Regions from separate parts of the Arthrobacter vasquezii genome, predicted to be linked through region 2. Evidence: predicted binding sites of a transcription regulator. Region 2 holds the regulator's gene; the other holds the start of a gene.
The links. The regulator HspR, encoded in region 2, represses chaperone genes until heat shock. The targets are predictions, from matches to a motif close to AAGTTGAGTCNNNNNGACTCAACTT.

Region 1 (7,407 bases), on a different contig from region 2:
TCGCGTGTGGCCGGGCCTTCGAGGCGTACGCCGTCATGGGTGAAGCGGGATCCGTGGAGCGGGCAATCCCAGGATTGCTCGGCGTCATTCCAGCTCAATACCCCGCCGAGGTGGGGGCAGACAGCTGATACCCGGTGCGTCACACCGGCGATTTGGCAGACACCCACCGGCCGGGCACCTTCCCGCACAATCACGCCCTGGCCCTCGGCAGGCCGGGCGTGGGAGGTCCGCGCCAGCCCGCCCAGCCAGCCGGTGACCATTTCGACCCCGACGCCGGCGTTGGTCTTTGCGGTGCTGAGCGCGTCCTGTTTGCCGACCCGGGTCTTATACAGCTCCTTCGCCCACGGCATCTGCCCGCCGAGGATTTCCGCTGACAGGGCCAGCCCTGCAGCCACGCCGTTGGTGAAACCCCACTTGTTGAAGCCGGTTGCCGCGTAGATGGATTGGCCGCCGACGGGCATCTTCCCGACATAGGGAACCGATGACGCCGGCTGGTAGTCCTGCGCCGACCAGCTGAACGCTGCCTGCGCGGTGGGAAAGTGCTCCTGGGTCCAGCGAATGATGTCGTCGACGAGGGACTGCGTATGCGCCTCGCGCCCAACGGTATGTCCGTTGCCGCCCACGATGAGGTACGGGCGTCCCTCGACCATGGCAGTGCGCAACGTACGCGAGGGAGAGTCAACTGACAGGTACATGCCCTGCGGAATCTCGTCCTGCACGGTAAAAGCAACGGCATAGGAACGGTGTGGCCGCAGGACGGAGAAATGCCCGCCACGGTCCAGGATCGGCGTTCCGGTGGCGATGATGACGCTGGCCGCCGAAATCTCGCCCAGCGAGGTCTGGATGGTGCTCCGCTCGCCCTTGGTGCTGCCGGCCTTCACGCCGGTGACCCGAACGCCCTCGATGAGCTCGCCGGAGTGCTTGCGCAGGTCTGCTGCGAGTGCGGCAAGGACCTCCAGTGGATGTACCTGTGCCTGACCAGCCACGCGCAGCGTACGGGTCACCGGGAACGGGAGCTCCGAGGAGTCTTCAAGGACGGCACTGAGTCCGGAAGTGGCGCATGCGTCCCGTTCCTCGCCCAGGAGGCGGGCGCCGTCGTCCGTGATGGCGTAATTGAAGGCGTCCCGGACGTCATAGCTGACGTTGTTTTCATCGCAGAACCGGAGCAGCCAGCTTTGGCCCTCGCGGTTTGCGGTGACATAGTGACGGGCCAGAGCCGCTCCGTGGTGTTTGATGACCGAGGACAACTGCGTGCCCTGCAGCAGTGAGACTTTGGCCGTGCTGTTCCCGGTAGTCACTGCACCAACCGTTCGCGCCTCCAGGACCGCTACCCGCTGACCGGATCGCGCGAGCAACGTGGCAGTGGTCAGACCGGTGATACCGGCGCCGACCACCACGGAATCGTACTGGCCGTCCGCCTGAAAGGTGTCAACGGGAATGCGCGGTGATGATTCAAGCCAAAGGGACTTCACGGCCAGTTCTCCTTCTGTAGTGCGGTTGATTACCAGTCCAGTTCAATTCCGATGTTGTCTGACGGACCTTCCTGCGCCGTGCCGAGGTAGATTACCTCACCGGTTTCGTCGTCGCGCAGGAAAGTGTGGAAGGTTCCGGGAGTGAGGCTGCCGCTGATCGGCGGGAAGCCCTGTTCGGCGGAGATCCGGTCCTGGAAGCCGACGGCGGGAAGGCCGTCGTCGTTCACAATGAACCAGTCCCACACCGCGCCGGTCGACAGGTCGACCGCGAGAACCGTGCCGGCGGGCCATCCTGCGTCCGGATCCCGGTCTGAACCTGGGATCTGGCGCCCGGCTGAGCGGTCGTACCCGGCGAGGAATTTTCCTGTGTCAGCACGCACCAGGCCAACCAGTAGGGGAAGCCCCGGTGTTCCGGGGGAGAGCGCCGTTGTGTCCCACCATCCGCTGTAGGCAGTCTGCAGCGGGAACACGTCGCCCGGTTCCACGCTCACGGGCAGCGGCTGGAAGTAGGGCGGCGTTGGCGCGGCGGCCGTCTGCGCACTGCAACCCGGAAGAACGACGACGGCGAGCAGCACCGTTACGCCCGGCAGATGCGTCCGCACCGTAATCACCTCCGTGGCGTCAACGCTAGCCCTCGCCGGCCTGCCCCTCAAGGAGGATTCCTAAGTATGCTGTCAAAGAGTTGCAAGGAACCTTCGCAGGGAGGAAGAACATGACGGCTGCACTGCTCATCATTGATATGCAGAAGGCATTTTTTGAAGACGAATCTCTCGGCAATCAGCAGGACTTCCTGGTTGCGGCCTGCAACTCAGCTATCGCGGATGCGCGCGAGGCCGGCATTGCCGTCTATCTCATCCGCACAGAGCACCAGCGGGACAAATCAACGTGGACACTGAGCATGCTCGATGATGATCAGGGTTTCCTTTTCAGCGGCACTGAGCAGGCCGAATTCGTTGATGACCTCGATGTCGAGGGTCTTCCTGAGTTGGTGAAGACGCGCGACAGCGCTTTCTTCGGGACCGACCTGCTGCAGCGCCTGCGCATTCTGGAGGTAGACACGGTGGTCCTCGCAGGGGTTTCAACGCACAATTGCGTGGCCCAGACCGGTGCGGATGCCTACGCGAACAACCTGCGGGTGGTGTACGCCAGGGATGCGGTCGCCTCAACCAACAGTGAGTATGCGCAGAATGTGCTGGGCGTACTGATGGATGAGTACCGTCAGGTTTCCCTCGACGCGAGCGGGATCCGGCAGTTGTTCTCGAAGAAGCGCGCTTAGGCGGTGGACGGATCAGATGCCGATGCTGTAGCCGTCCTCCCGGTGGAACAGCCGACGGCCCGCGCCGTCGTCGGACCGGACCCAGACAACCGAGGAGTCATCGGCGTGATCTTCGAGTACGCCGGAGAACTGGTCTCCCGAGGAGTGCCGAAGGGTTATCTGCTGACCGCGCCTGAGCGTCGAGAAGTCGGCAAGCGAGGAATGTTGCGAGGTCATTGGGGAAAGGCCTTCCTGAGAGTGTGACTAACGCCACACTAAGGGCCGTTCCTGAATGTTTGGTGAATGAAAACTGGGTAATCGCCCAAATGGACGCGAACGTTTATCGAAAAGATAGCTAAGCAAGCTTTCTATTCTGTTCTGCCTGTGGCACGCTGGCAGTACAAATGGCGGGACATACTGTCCATAGCTCGCAAGATCACGTGCCGGTGTCCGCCAGTCCGGCCACCTTAGAGGGGATAGTGCAATGGCATCAACACATTCAGGGTCGGGTGTAGGCACCCGGACAAACATTCAGAAGGCCGCACTCGCGGTAGGAGTGGTCTTCCTCCTGGTCGGCGTGCTGGGATTCATTCCCGGTATCACCAGCAATTACGACACGCTGCAGTTCGCCGGCCCCGAGTCCGAGGCGCAACTCCTCGGCCTGTTCCAGGTTTCGATCCTGCACAACATTGTTCACCTGCTGTTCGGCGTCGCGGGCGTCGCGATGGCAAAGACTGCAACCGGCGCTTACAACTTCCTGCTGTGGGGCGGCGTTATCTACGCGGTGCTCTTCATCTACGGGCTCATCATCCCGCATGATTCGGCAGCGAACTTCGTTCCGCTGGACGCGGCGGACAACATCCTCCATCTGGGCCTTGCCGTCGGCATGATTGCGCTGGCGCTCGCTCTTCGGGACAAGCACCGCACTGTCCGGGACCGGTAGTCCCGGCTCCAACCAACTACAAACAAACAGAACGACGACGGCGGGCCGCAACCTGCCGTCGTCGTTCTGTTTGCGCTGTGCGTAGCTCCGCTGACGATCTAGGCTTCCACAGCCCTGTCCGTCTGCACCGGCTGGGCGTCTTCGCCGGAAACGACCTCGATCTTGCGGGGCCTTGCGCGCTCGCTGACCGGGATGGTCACGCTGAGCACGCCGTTTTCATAGCGTGCCGAGATGGCATCAATGTCAATACCCTGCCCGAGGTTCAGTTGCCGAAGGAAGGATCCGCTTTCACGCTCGCGGGTCAGCCACTTGACTCCCTCTGCGTTCCGCAGGGTGCGCTCGGCGCGGATGGTCAACAGCTGGCCGTCGACGTCAATGTCAACAGATCCCGGATCAATGCCCGGGAGGTCAGCGCTCAGGATGTAGTGGTCACCCTCGCGGTACAGATCCATCGGCATCAGCCGCAGACCCTGGCGGGGATCCAGAAGTGCGCCGGCCACGCGGTCCAGTTCACGGAATGGGTCGAATTTCATTGCCATGATGGTTCACTCCCTGTGAGTCAGTAGTCTTTCTTCGGGTTGAGTCTGGTTCGCTCAACCTGCAAGTAGATTAGCACTCGCAGGAGGAGAGTGCTAATGGTTTATGTTCGCTCTGAACGAACTACTTGGAACACAAAAAAGCCCGCCCCGCATGCTGCGGGACGGGCTATGAACGGTGCCTGCGCGGGGCCTCGATCCCCGGGCCTTCCGCGTGTGAAGCGGATGCTCTACCAGACTGAGCTACACAGGCAAATAGTTCCCAGTCAGTTTAGGTCATTGGCAGACGGATGATGCAAACGCGGGGGTGCGGTAGATATTCGGGCGGACACTAAGTAGCCTGACTATTTGAGGCTATTCCACTTCTCGATGTCAGCGAAGGAGTTTGGCAATGGACGATGAGGACATTCTGGCGCGGATCCAGGCGCTGGTCGACAAGGAACACGAGCTGCGGGGTTCACCCTCGGGTGACGATGCTCCTGGCGAAGATCGACGCAGCAGCCTGCGGCGGGTCGAGGAACAGCTCGACCAGTGCTGGGACCTGCTCCGTCAGCGGCGGGCGAAGGAAGACGCAGGGGAAAGCCCGCAGGAAGCGGAGGCCCGGCCGATCGACCAGGTAGAGGGCTACCGCCAGTAAGCACATCGATTTGGCAGGACACGCCCCGATACCCCGTTGATAAGGGGCGTGTCCTGCCAACTCAACGAAAGGAATCTTCATGGACGACCTCAAAGCATTTGCACTGATCTGTACTCTCACCCCCTCGCCCGATGCCTCGAGCACCGATGTGATGGCCGACCACATCCTTGGCAAGCTCAAGGAGCAGGGGGTAACGACGTCGTCGGCCCGGGTAGTTGACCACAACGTTGCTCCAGGCGTGCAGATCGACATGGGAAACGGGGATGAATGGCCGCAGCTCCGCCAGCAGATCCTCGATGCGGACATCTTCCTCCTGTGCGCACCTATCTGGGTAGGGCACATGAGCAGCCTGGGACAGCGGGTGTTCGAACGGCTGGACGCCGATCTCTCCTCGACTGATGATGACGGCCGGCCCATCATGTACAACAAGGTCGCTCTGACCGCGGTGGTGGGAAACGAGGACGGCGCCCACCATGTCACTGCCGAGATGCACCAGGGCCTGAACGACATCGGCTTCACCGTCGCGGCGCAGGGCGGTGTCTACTGGGTCGGGGAAGCAATGCAGACCGTGGACTTCAAGGACCTGGACCAGGTACCTGATCCGGTTGCTTCCACAATTTCCTCCATGTCCGTGAACGCTGTCCACCTGGCGAAGTCCCTCAAGGCATCTCCCTACCCAGCTCCCTAGCATCGAGTTGGCAGGACACACCCCGAAAGGAGCCCCAAAAGGGGTGTGTCCTGCTCATTGACGGGTACTACAACGGAATAGGCGAGTCGCTTGAACGATCACAAGAACGATCACAAGAACGATGACGAAGCCCGACGGCGGGAACTCGGCGACAATGCGGGCCCGGTCGAGGAAGAGATCGAGGAATCGTTCGACCGCACAGTGGATGAAGGCGCACAGCGCCTGAACCGCACCTTCCCCGACGTACTCATCACCGGGCTCTTCGGAGGCTTTGAAATAGGGATCGGCGTGATCGCCTATCTGGCGGTGCTTCATGAAACCGACAACCACCTGCTCGCGGGATTGGCCTTCAGCGCGGGACTCATTGCGCTACTGCTGGCCAAGAGCGAACTCTTCACTGAGGGATTCCTGGTTCCCATCGCAGCGGTGACCGCCAAGCAGGCGAGCCTTGCGCAGCTCGGCCGGCTCTGGGGCGGCACCCTGGTGGCGAACCTTGCAGGCGGCTGGATCTTCATGCTGATTGCCATGAACGCCTTCCCGCAGTGGGCCGGGACGGTCACCACGTCCGCCGAGCACTACGTCGACGCCGGGTTCAGCTGGGAATCCATCTGCCTTGCGTTGCTCGGCGGAAGCACAATCACGCTGATGACGCGCATGCAGCACGGCACGGAGGAGATGAGCGGAAAGCTGATGGCCGCCGTCGTTGGCGGGTTTGTGCTCTCCGGCCTGCAGTTATTCCACTCCATCCTGGATTCGCTGCTCATCTTCGGCGCGATCCTCGCGGGCGCCGACATCAGCTACCTGGACTGGCTGGGCTGGTTCGGCTACACCGTTGTGTTCAACGTCATCGGCGGAATCCTGCTGGTTACCGCCCTCCGCCTGGTCCGGGACCGCAAACTCGTGGAGCGCGAACGGGAAAAGACGAGTTGAGCTGGCAGGACACGCCCTGAAAGAGTGCTCATAAGGGGCGTGTCCTGTTAACTCATTGCTCAGTTGCGGCGGGCCAGCCAGCCCAGGGTCAGCGTGCCCATGGTCCGGCGGAAGCCGCTGTCACCTTCCGCCAACTCCAGCGCTGCCCACACCATCAGGCATGCCTTGCTCGCATCCGCCAGCGCCTCCCGGTTCTTTTCGTCGAGCGCCATCATCGATGCGACGCCCAGCAGCGCCCATCCCACAATGGGTGCATTGGGCCGCTTGGCTATTGTCTGCTGTCCGAAGTCATTCCTGATGAATCCCATTACGCGCCTTTCTTCGATGCCGACTTTGCGGGTTTCTTGGCCCCCGCGGAGCCCTTCTTCTCACGATTCTTTTCCACACTCCGACGGAGCGCTTCCATGAGGTCGAGGACGTTTCCTCCCTCTTCTTCTCCGGTTTCCCCGAAGGTCTCATCTGTATCGAGGGCCTCGCCCTTCTCGAGTTTCGCCTCGATGAGTGTGCGCAGCTGCTCCTGGTAGTCGTCCTTGAAGTTCTCGGGATCAAAATCCGAGGAGAAAGACTCGACAAGGGCCGCTGACATCTCCTTCTCCTTGGCCGAAATGCGCACCTTCTCATCGAGCGAGGGGAACGTAGCCTCACGCACCTCGTCCTGCCACAGGAGCGTTTGGATCATCAGGACGTCCCCGCGCACCCGCAGTGCCGCCAGCCGCGACTTCTGCCGCAGCGAGAATTGCACGATCGCCGTCCGGTCCGTTTCCTCCAGCGTGCGCCGGAGCAGCACATACGCCTTGGTGGACTTTGAATCCGGCTCCAGGTAATAGGCGCGGTCGAGCATGATCGGATCGATCTGGTCGCTGGGAACAAACTCGACCACCTCGATCTCGCGGCTCTTTTCCACCGGGAGCGAGGCGAGGTCTTCGCTCGTGAGCACAACGGTGCG
Region 2 (7,407 bases):
TCGCGAAAGAAGCTCAGTGACGGCGCACACCAGGCCGACGACGAACGCCCCCTGGACCTGAACGCCGCGCTCAACGTAGTTGAGGCCGCAGAAAGGCGTGCACGACGGGAACTGCGTGGCAACGGTGCGTGGGTGTATCTCCTGTGGGCCCTCACCTGGCTCAGCGGGTTCGGCACCCTGCATGGCTCCCGCAACGGCTGGATTCCTCTCGAACCCGAAACCGCGCTCACGCTCTTCGGCTTGCTCGTTGCCGCCGGTGTAGCGGTGACCATCGTGATTTTCGGCCGTCAAGGCCGGGGTATCCGCGGGCACTCACGCTTCACGGGAGGCTTCTATGCGCTCGCCTGGATTTTGGGGTTCATAGTCATGGGGGCATTGAGCGGCACGATCGGGATGGCAGTGGACGACTTCTGGCTCCGGGGGATGCTCATCAATGGCATCGCCATCCTGATTGTCGGCCTGCTGTACATCACGGGTGGCACCACCTTCAACGACGTGGTGCAGGTGGTCATGGGCGTCTGGTTCCTCGTGGTGGATATCGCGTCGATCATCGCCGGACCGGAACATTTCCTCACCGTGTTCTTCATTTTCGGTTCCGGCGGCTTCTTTGTGGGGGCCGTAGTACAGGCGCTCCGTCAGCGCCGGAGGCCGACGCATGCCTGAGCTCGACCCCGTGATCCATGCCGAGTCGCGGTTGCGGGCCATCACCACGCTGAACGAAGTCGGCGAGCGCAACCGCATCGCCTTCACCAAGCTGCAGAAGATCCTCGACATGACGGCCGGCAATCTCTCAACCCATCTGCGCAAGCTCGAAGACGCCGGCTATATCACCGTTTCCAAGACCATCGAGGGCCGCACCCCGGCAACCTACGTGGCCATCACCCCGGCGGGGACCGCCGCCTACGCCGCCTACCGCCTGGCACTACATCAACTCCTCACCACCGAACTTACGGAGAAGTCATGACCTCACCAGCAGCACTGGTACAGCGCCATCCGACTACGACGGCGCCGCTCGCCTCTGCGGAGGCAGTCACCAAATCCTTCGGAAGGACCGCTGCGCTCACCGGAGTGAGCCTGCAGATCCACCCTGGCGAATCTGTGGGGCTTCTTGGCCCGAACGGTGCCGGCAAGTCAACCCTGATCGGGCTGCTGTCAGGGCTCCGGCGGCCTGACTCGGGAACCGTCCGGCTATTCGGAGAGAACCCTTCCCATCCCCGCACGCGCTTACGGCTCGGCATCACTCCGCAGGCCACTGCGGTTCCGCAGAACCTGACAGTCCATGAAGCCGTGCAGTTTGTCGCACGACATTACCCGGACCCCATTCCGTCCGCACAGCTGCTGAAGGATTTTGGGCTGGTGGAGGCGGAACGGAAGCAGTGCGGCGGCCTCTCCGGCGGCCAGCAGCGGCGCCTGCTGGTAGCGCTGGCACTTGTGGGAAGGCCGGAATTGGTCATCCTCGATGAACCAACCACCGGTCTGGACGTGGACGCACGCGAGACGCTGTGGAGCCAACTTCGCACTTACCGCAGTTCCGGCGGCACGCTGCTCATCACCAGCCATTACCTCGAGGAGATTCAGGCCCTCTCCAGCCGGGTAGTGGTGATCGACCGGGGCACGGTCATTGCTGACGGAACGGTGGATGACATCCGCAGCCGGGTGGCAGTCAGCAAGGTGTCCTTCCTAACGGACCTGCCCGCGTCGTCGTTCCTGTGCCTCCCGGGCACGGTGGACGTCACGGTCGCTGACACCGGACGCACCACCGTGGTAACCCAGGACGCCGACGCCACAGTCCGGCAGCTGGTTCAGGACGGGTTGCCGTTCTCACAGCTTGAGGTCCATGGGGCAACCCTCGAAGAAGCCTTCCTTTCCCTCACCGCCAAGGAGCAGCAATGAGCACCGTCACAGGACCTGACGCCGCGGCTCGTCACAACACCGCGACGGCACACACTGCGCCGTCCCAGCTTTCACTGATCCGCACGCATACGAAAGCACAGCTCCTTGAGCAGCTGCGCATTCCGGTCGCGGTGATCTCCTCGGTGGTATTTCCGGCACTGGTGCTGATGTTTTTCGTGGTGCCGCAGCCGGCGGTGACTGCCGATCCGATGGCCTCGCTGGAATCGATAGCGCAGCTTGGCGTGTTCGGTGTGATGAGCGCGTTCCTGTTCAACTACGGAGTCGGAGTGGCGGAGGACCGCGCCAACCCGTGGAGCAGCTATGTCCGCTCACTCCCGGTGGGAGCGCTGCCTGGAATCCTGGGGAGAGCGGTGACCGGAATGCTGTTTGCGTTCATGTCGCTGCTGCCGGTCCTGATTCTGGGCGCCTTGCTCACCTCCGCACCGGACGCCTTCACCAGCGGCGACCTGCCCTGGTGGCGCGTTCCCTTCGCTGTAGCGGTGTGGCTGCTGTGCGGGCTGCCGTTCCTGGCGCTTGGGCTGTTCATCGGGCACCTGTGCACCTCGAAGGTAGCCGTTGCGGTGACGCAGGTGGTGTTCTTCCCACTGGCCTTTGCGGGCGGCATGATGCTCCCACCGCTGATGTTCCCTGAGTGGCTCAACACGCTTTCGCTGTTCCTCCCCTCGCGTGCCGCACGGGACCTGTCCGTCTTCGCGCTCACCGGTGAGGGGCTGCACTCGACCACCGTCGTCTGCCTGCTGGCGTGGCTGCTCGTACTGGGAGCGGCAGCGCTCTGGGCTGCGCGGCGCGATCAGGGCCGCCGCTTCCGCTGACCCCTTCGCGTTCCTGTCCCTCCGCTCAGTCGAACGACGACGACGGCAGGTCCCGCTCCCCCGCAGCCATCGCATCCACAATCCGCCGCGCAACCGCATCCGGGTCCTTGCCCTGCGGCAGGCGGGGTGCCTGGCCATCGATTGGACGGGTAGCGAGGCCGGTCTCGGTATGGGGTGGCCGCACGTCCAGCACACGGACACCGCTGCGGCGCAGTTCGAGAGCGGCTGCCTTCCCGAAGGCACTCAGGGCTGCTTTGCTGGCCGAGTACGCCGCCATTCCTGCGGTGGGACTATCGGCGACGACGGCGCTGATCTGAACCACCTGCCCGCCCTTCTCCAGGCGCGGAAGCACTGCCCGCAGAAGCCGGGCATAGCCTACGAAGTTGGTGAGGAGCAGCTCATCCAGGGTGTCGTCGTCGAGCTCCGCCAAGGCGCCGAACGCAACCACACCGGCGGCGTACACCACGCCGTCCAGCGGTTGGCCGTCAAGCGCATCGACGATGCCGGCCGGACCGCCGGGCAGCGTGAGGTCAGCGGCGATGGACTGAGCGCCAAGCCGGCCAGCGAGCGCACCGAGTTTCTCCTGGTCCCTGCCGCTGAGCGTCAGTTCAGCTCCCCTGGAGCTCAGCTCCCCCGCGATGCGCGAGCCGAGCTCACCCGTTGCGCCGACCACCAGGAACTGTTTGCCGCTGATTCCGTTGCCATTGAGATCATCCATTGCCTGAGCCTAACAACCGGCCCTGACGGTTCCCCCTGAAGTGCCCGGGCTGTCAGGCGGAACCTGGACGGTTTCCCTGCACCCGACCCTTCAGCTGGCGGAGTTCCTGCTCGGCAGCTTCGCGTGCTTCCAGCTCATCGAAGGCGTCTTCGAGCTTCCCGGAAGTTGGGTCTGACCAGGCGAGTTCTTCCTGCGCAGCCTGCCGGTGCCTCAGCCGCCGGGCTTCCTGCTCCGCCTCGCGGGCAGCGCGGGCGGTTTCCATACTGTTGCCTGCGGAGGACGAGACTGCTCCCCGAACGTCCAGCGCTGCCTGGGTTGCACCGTGCTGAGCCTTCAGGGATTCGTAGCGCACCGCGTTGTCCTGCAGGGAGGTTTCAAGCCAGTACAGGTCTGACTCCAGCGAGCGGAACTGCTGATCGACGTCGTCGCGTTGGCGGGTCAGTGTCTCGAGTCTCTTCTGGATTTCCAGGGCGCGGCGCAGGGCTGACCGGGCGGCGTCGTCATTGTTGTTCGCGACCGCCCGTTCCGCTTCCCGGTTGCACGCATCGAGATCTGCAGCTGCTTGCCGGGCAAGGGTATCCACGCGATGGCGGACTGCGGCGAGGTCAGCGACGCTGCGGCGCGCGCGGTCGAGGTTCTCTTCCTGTTGGCGCTGCGATTCGCCGAGGGCGGTGATGGGATCGCCCGGTTCAACGGCGTTTCGGCGTGAGGCGATGATGCGTGAGATGCGGCGTCGGACGGACACTGGCGCTAGGCCCGCCGGGTGCCGGTGCCGTAGGCGGCGTTCCAGGTCTTCAGCGCGCCGATCTCCATGGTGAGGCGGGAGGTGGCCCGCTCCAGCTGCCTGCTGCCGGTTTCCTGGTGTACCTCCAGCAAGGTACGGCGCAGCTGGGCCGACAGTTCGCACAGGGAGTTGACCTGCTCTCCGATGCTGTTCGCGAGGTCCTCGCGCAGCGCGCGGTTAGGTTCACGCTCAGCAAGTGCTATGCGTTCGCAGAGTACTGCCTCGGCGCGCGTGAGGTCATCCGCCGTTGCCGCCAGATCACCCGTCGGAGACCCTTGCGCGATGGCGGCGGCAACTGAACGGCGCGTGGCGCCAGTGGAACGCTCCAGCTGGAGCCGGAGCCTTGCGAGCTCCCGCGCCGAAGCGTCCGTGGAAAAGGAACGCAGCCGGCTGGAGCCGCGCTCGATCCGGCGACGGAGAATTCCTGAGCGACGGATGCGGCGCACAATCAACCAGGTTCCGGTTGCAGCGCCAATCGCGAGGATTCCCAGGACGGCACCCCCGAAGAGGAGAAGCTGGAGAACACCCTCCAGCAGGAATTCCGCGGCGTCAACGAACTCTGATTCAGGCATGTATCTAAGTGTGCCGTGGAATTGCAGGTTGCGCCACGTGGGAAGCACCGGAGCGGTCAGCGGGTTGGCTCGCCGCGCCAGATCATCAGTGCCTGGCTGCGCGGGCGGGGACGCTGCCCGCGGGCGAGGGTAACCACGTCGCCCGCGAGACCGGCAGCGAAAACACGGGTGGCCTCGGACTTCCGGCGCTGGGCGAGTTCGTCCGTGAGTTCACTCACCCGGTGCTGGAGTGCCAGGACCTGGTTCTCCAACTCCAGGATGCGCCTGATGCCCTCGAGCGAAACGCCTTCCTGGGAGAGCCGCTGCACCTCACGCAGGACATTGACGTCACGCTGTGAGTAGCGCCGGGCACGCCCCGGCGCCCTGCTGGGAATCACGAGGCCCAACCTGTCGTATTGACGCAGCGTCTGGGGATGCATGTCCGCCAACTCCGCCGCAACGGAGATGACATAGATGGGCATATTGATGTCAACAGGCATGTGTCGCTCCCCTTTCGCTGGCTAGCTCTCCCACACCTTAGAGCCGCGCCTTCTCGGCAAGATTGACCCGTGGATCAGCGTCTTTCGTGGCGTTCGAGAAGGCCTCCACTGCGGCTGCGGCGTCTTTGTTCAGATTTTGTGGAACAACGATGTCAATTGTCACCAGGAGGTCGCCGGTTGCCTTCGACGTCTTTACTCCGCGGCCCTTCACGCGCAGGGTCCTTCCCGAGGGAGTGCCTGCCGGGACTTTCACCGTGACCTTCTCGCCGTCCAGGGTGGGCACCTCCACCTGCGCTCCGAGGGTCGCTTCCGGGAACGTGACCGGCACGTGTACACGGATGTTGTCGCCGTCGCGCTGGAAGAAGGAATGCGGTTTCACATTGACGGTGACCATGAGGTCCCCGTTGCCTGCGGCTCCCGGCTGACCCTTGCCGCGCACACGCACTTTCTGGCCGTCGCGGATGCCGGCTGGAATGCGCACGTCGATGACTTCGCCCGATGGTTCACGCAGGCCGATGGTGGTCCCGCGGATTGACCCTGCGAAGGAGATGCTGGTGCTGGCGGTGCGGTCCGCGCCCTTGCGGGGCGGCGTCTGGTAGCCCGGAAAACCGCCGCCGGACGAGTAGCCGCCTGCGCCCCCGAACAGGTCAGCGAACTCCGGTGGCAGGTTACTGCCGCCGCCGAAGCCGCCGCTGCGTTGACGCCCCGCGGACTGGCCGAAGAGGTTCCCGAAGACGTCATCGAAGCCTGCGCCGCCGGCTGGGCCGCCGGGGCCCCCTGCGGTGAATCGGGCGCCGCTTCCCATGGCGCGGATCGCGTCATACTGCTGGCGTTCCTCAGCGTCGGACAGCACCGAGTAGGCCTCGGAAATGTCCTTGAACATCTTGTCAGAGCCCCCGGTGCTTTGGTTCTGGTCCGGGTGGTGCTTCCGCGCGAGCTTCCGGTAAGCCTTCTTGATGTCGGCGTCGGAGGCGTCCTTGGGCACACCAAGAATCTTGTAGAAGTCCTTGTCGACCCAGTCCTGACTGGCCATCTGACCCCTCCTCTCTATAACTCTCTAAGTTGCCTGTTCGTGGAAGCGTTGCGTCCTTTCCCTCCGAGGAAGGGGGCTTCAATATTCCGAAGCGAGCTCTGCGAGTCTCGGAATTTCGTTGCCCCCGGTCGGAGGGAAAGGACGCGCTCAGCTACTCCGGAACTGCGACGATCACCTGGGCGGCACGCAGGACGCGGTCATTTTTCTTGTAACCCACGCGCAGGATCTGGCTGACGCTGTCGAACTGGACCTCGGCGCTGGGCTGCTGGATGAGGGCTTCGTGGATGTTCGGGTCGAACTCCACACCGGTCTCATCGATGCGGGACAGACCGTAGGTCTTCAGCGCGTTCTCCAGCTTGGTGGAGATTGCTGCGAAAGGACCGTCCGCGAGGTCGCCGTGCTGCCGGGCTGCGTCAATGTCGTCGAGAACCGGCATCAGCGAATTCAACACGCCGATCACTGCCATGTCCCGCGCGACGTCCCGGTCACGCTCCACGCGCTTGCGGTAGTTGACGTACTCCGCCTGCAGCCGCAGGAAGTCGTTCCGGAGCTCGGCCTCAACATCGGTGGAAGCAGCCGGAACCTCTTCGCCGCCACCGGCCTCGTTGAGGATGACTTCCGCCTGGGCCAATGCGTCCTGGCCGTCTGCAGGGCCGTCGGTCGGGGCTTCGGACTCCTGACCGGCACCCGCTGAGGGCGCCGAACCAGTGTCATCCGAGCCGGCGGTCCCGCCGGCATCCTGCTGCCCACGGACCTGGCCGGTTTCCGGGTCGATCTTCCGGTTGTCCCGGAAGCTGACCGGCTCCTGATGCTCTTCTTCGTTTCCGTGGTGAGGCATGGCTACTTCTTCTCGTCTTCGTCAACAACCTCGGCGTCTACGATGTCCTCATCGTCAGCCTTGGTGCCGTCTTCGCCCGGCTCACCGCTTGGGGCAGCACCGGGACCGGTGGCGCCTTCCTGCTGTGCCTGGGCGTAGATGGCTTCGCCCAGCTTGCTCTGGGATGCCTGGAGCTTCTCGAAGGCGGCCTTCACCTCATCATCATTGTCCTGGGTTTCCAGGGCCTTCTTGAGGGCGTCGACGTCAGCCTGAACCTC

Region 1: the regulator HspR is predicted to act here: its motif matches at 4,246-4,270, upstream of P4U43_RS07200 (Hsp20/alpha crystallin family protein).

The regions. Positions count from the first base shown of each region.
Region 1 covers NZ_JAROKN010000012.1:54,990-62,396, forward strand. Annotated here, with positions in the region: gene P4U43_RS07175 (FAD-dependent oxidoreductase) at 1-1,472, opposite strand, end outside; gene P4U43_RS07180 (hypothetical protein) at 1,502-2,125, opposite strand; gene P4U43_RS07185 (cysteine hydrolase family protein) at 2,185-2,748, shown strand; gene P4U43_RS07190 (hypothetical protein) at 2,761-2,964, opposite strand; gene P4U43_RS07195 (DUF4383 domain-containing protein) at 3,212-3,670, shown strand; gene P4U43_RS07200 (Hsp20/alpha crystallin family protein) at 3,769-4,209, opposite strand; tRNA gene P4U43_RS07205 (tRNA-Val) at 4,386-4,459, opposite strand; gene P4U43_RS07210 (DUF2630 family protein) at 4,598-4,843, shown strand; gene P4U43_RS07215 (flavodoxin family protein) at 4,923-5,531, shown strand; gene P4U43_RS07220 (formate/nitrite transporter family protein) at 5,622-6,461, shown strand; gene P4U43_RS07225 (hypothetical protein) at 6,521-6,769, opposite strand; gene ku (non-homologous end joining protein Ku) at 6,769-7,407, opposite strand, start outside.
Region 2 covers NZ_JAROKN010000004.1:4,380-11,786, forward strand. Annotated here, with positions in the region: gene P4U43_RS02830 (hypothetical protein) at 1-663, shown strand, start outside; gene P4U43_RS02835 (transcriptional regulator) at 656-964, shown strand; gene P4U43_RS02840 (ABC transporter ATP-binding protein) at 961-1,893, shown strand; gene P4U43_RS02845 (ABC transporter permease) at 1,890-2,726, shown strand; gene P4U43_RS02850 (SDR family NAD(P)-dependent oxidoreductase) at 2,752-3,444, opposite strand; gene P4U43_RS02855 (PspA/IM30 family protein) at 3,497-4,189, opposite strand; gene P4U43_RS02860 (hypothetical protein) at 4,195-4,800, opposite strand; gene P4U43_RS02865 (heat shock protein transcriptional repressor HspR) at 4,857-5,279, opposite strand; gene P4U43_RS02870 (DnaJ C-terminal domain-containing protein) at 5,317-6,312, opposite strand; gene P4U43_RS02875 (nucleotide exchange factor GrpE) at 6,464-7,150, opposite strand; gene dnaK (molecular chaperone DnaK) at 7,153-7,407, opposite strand, start outside.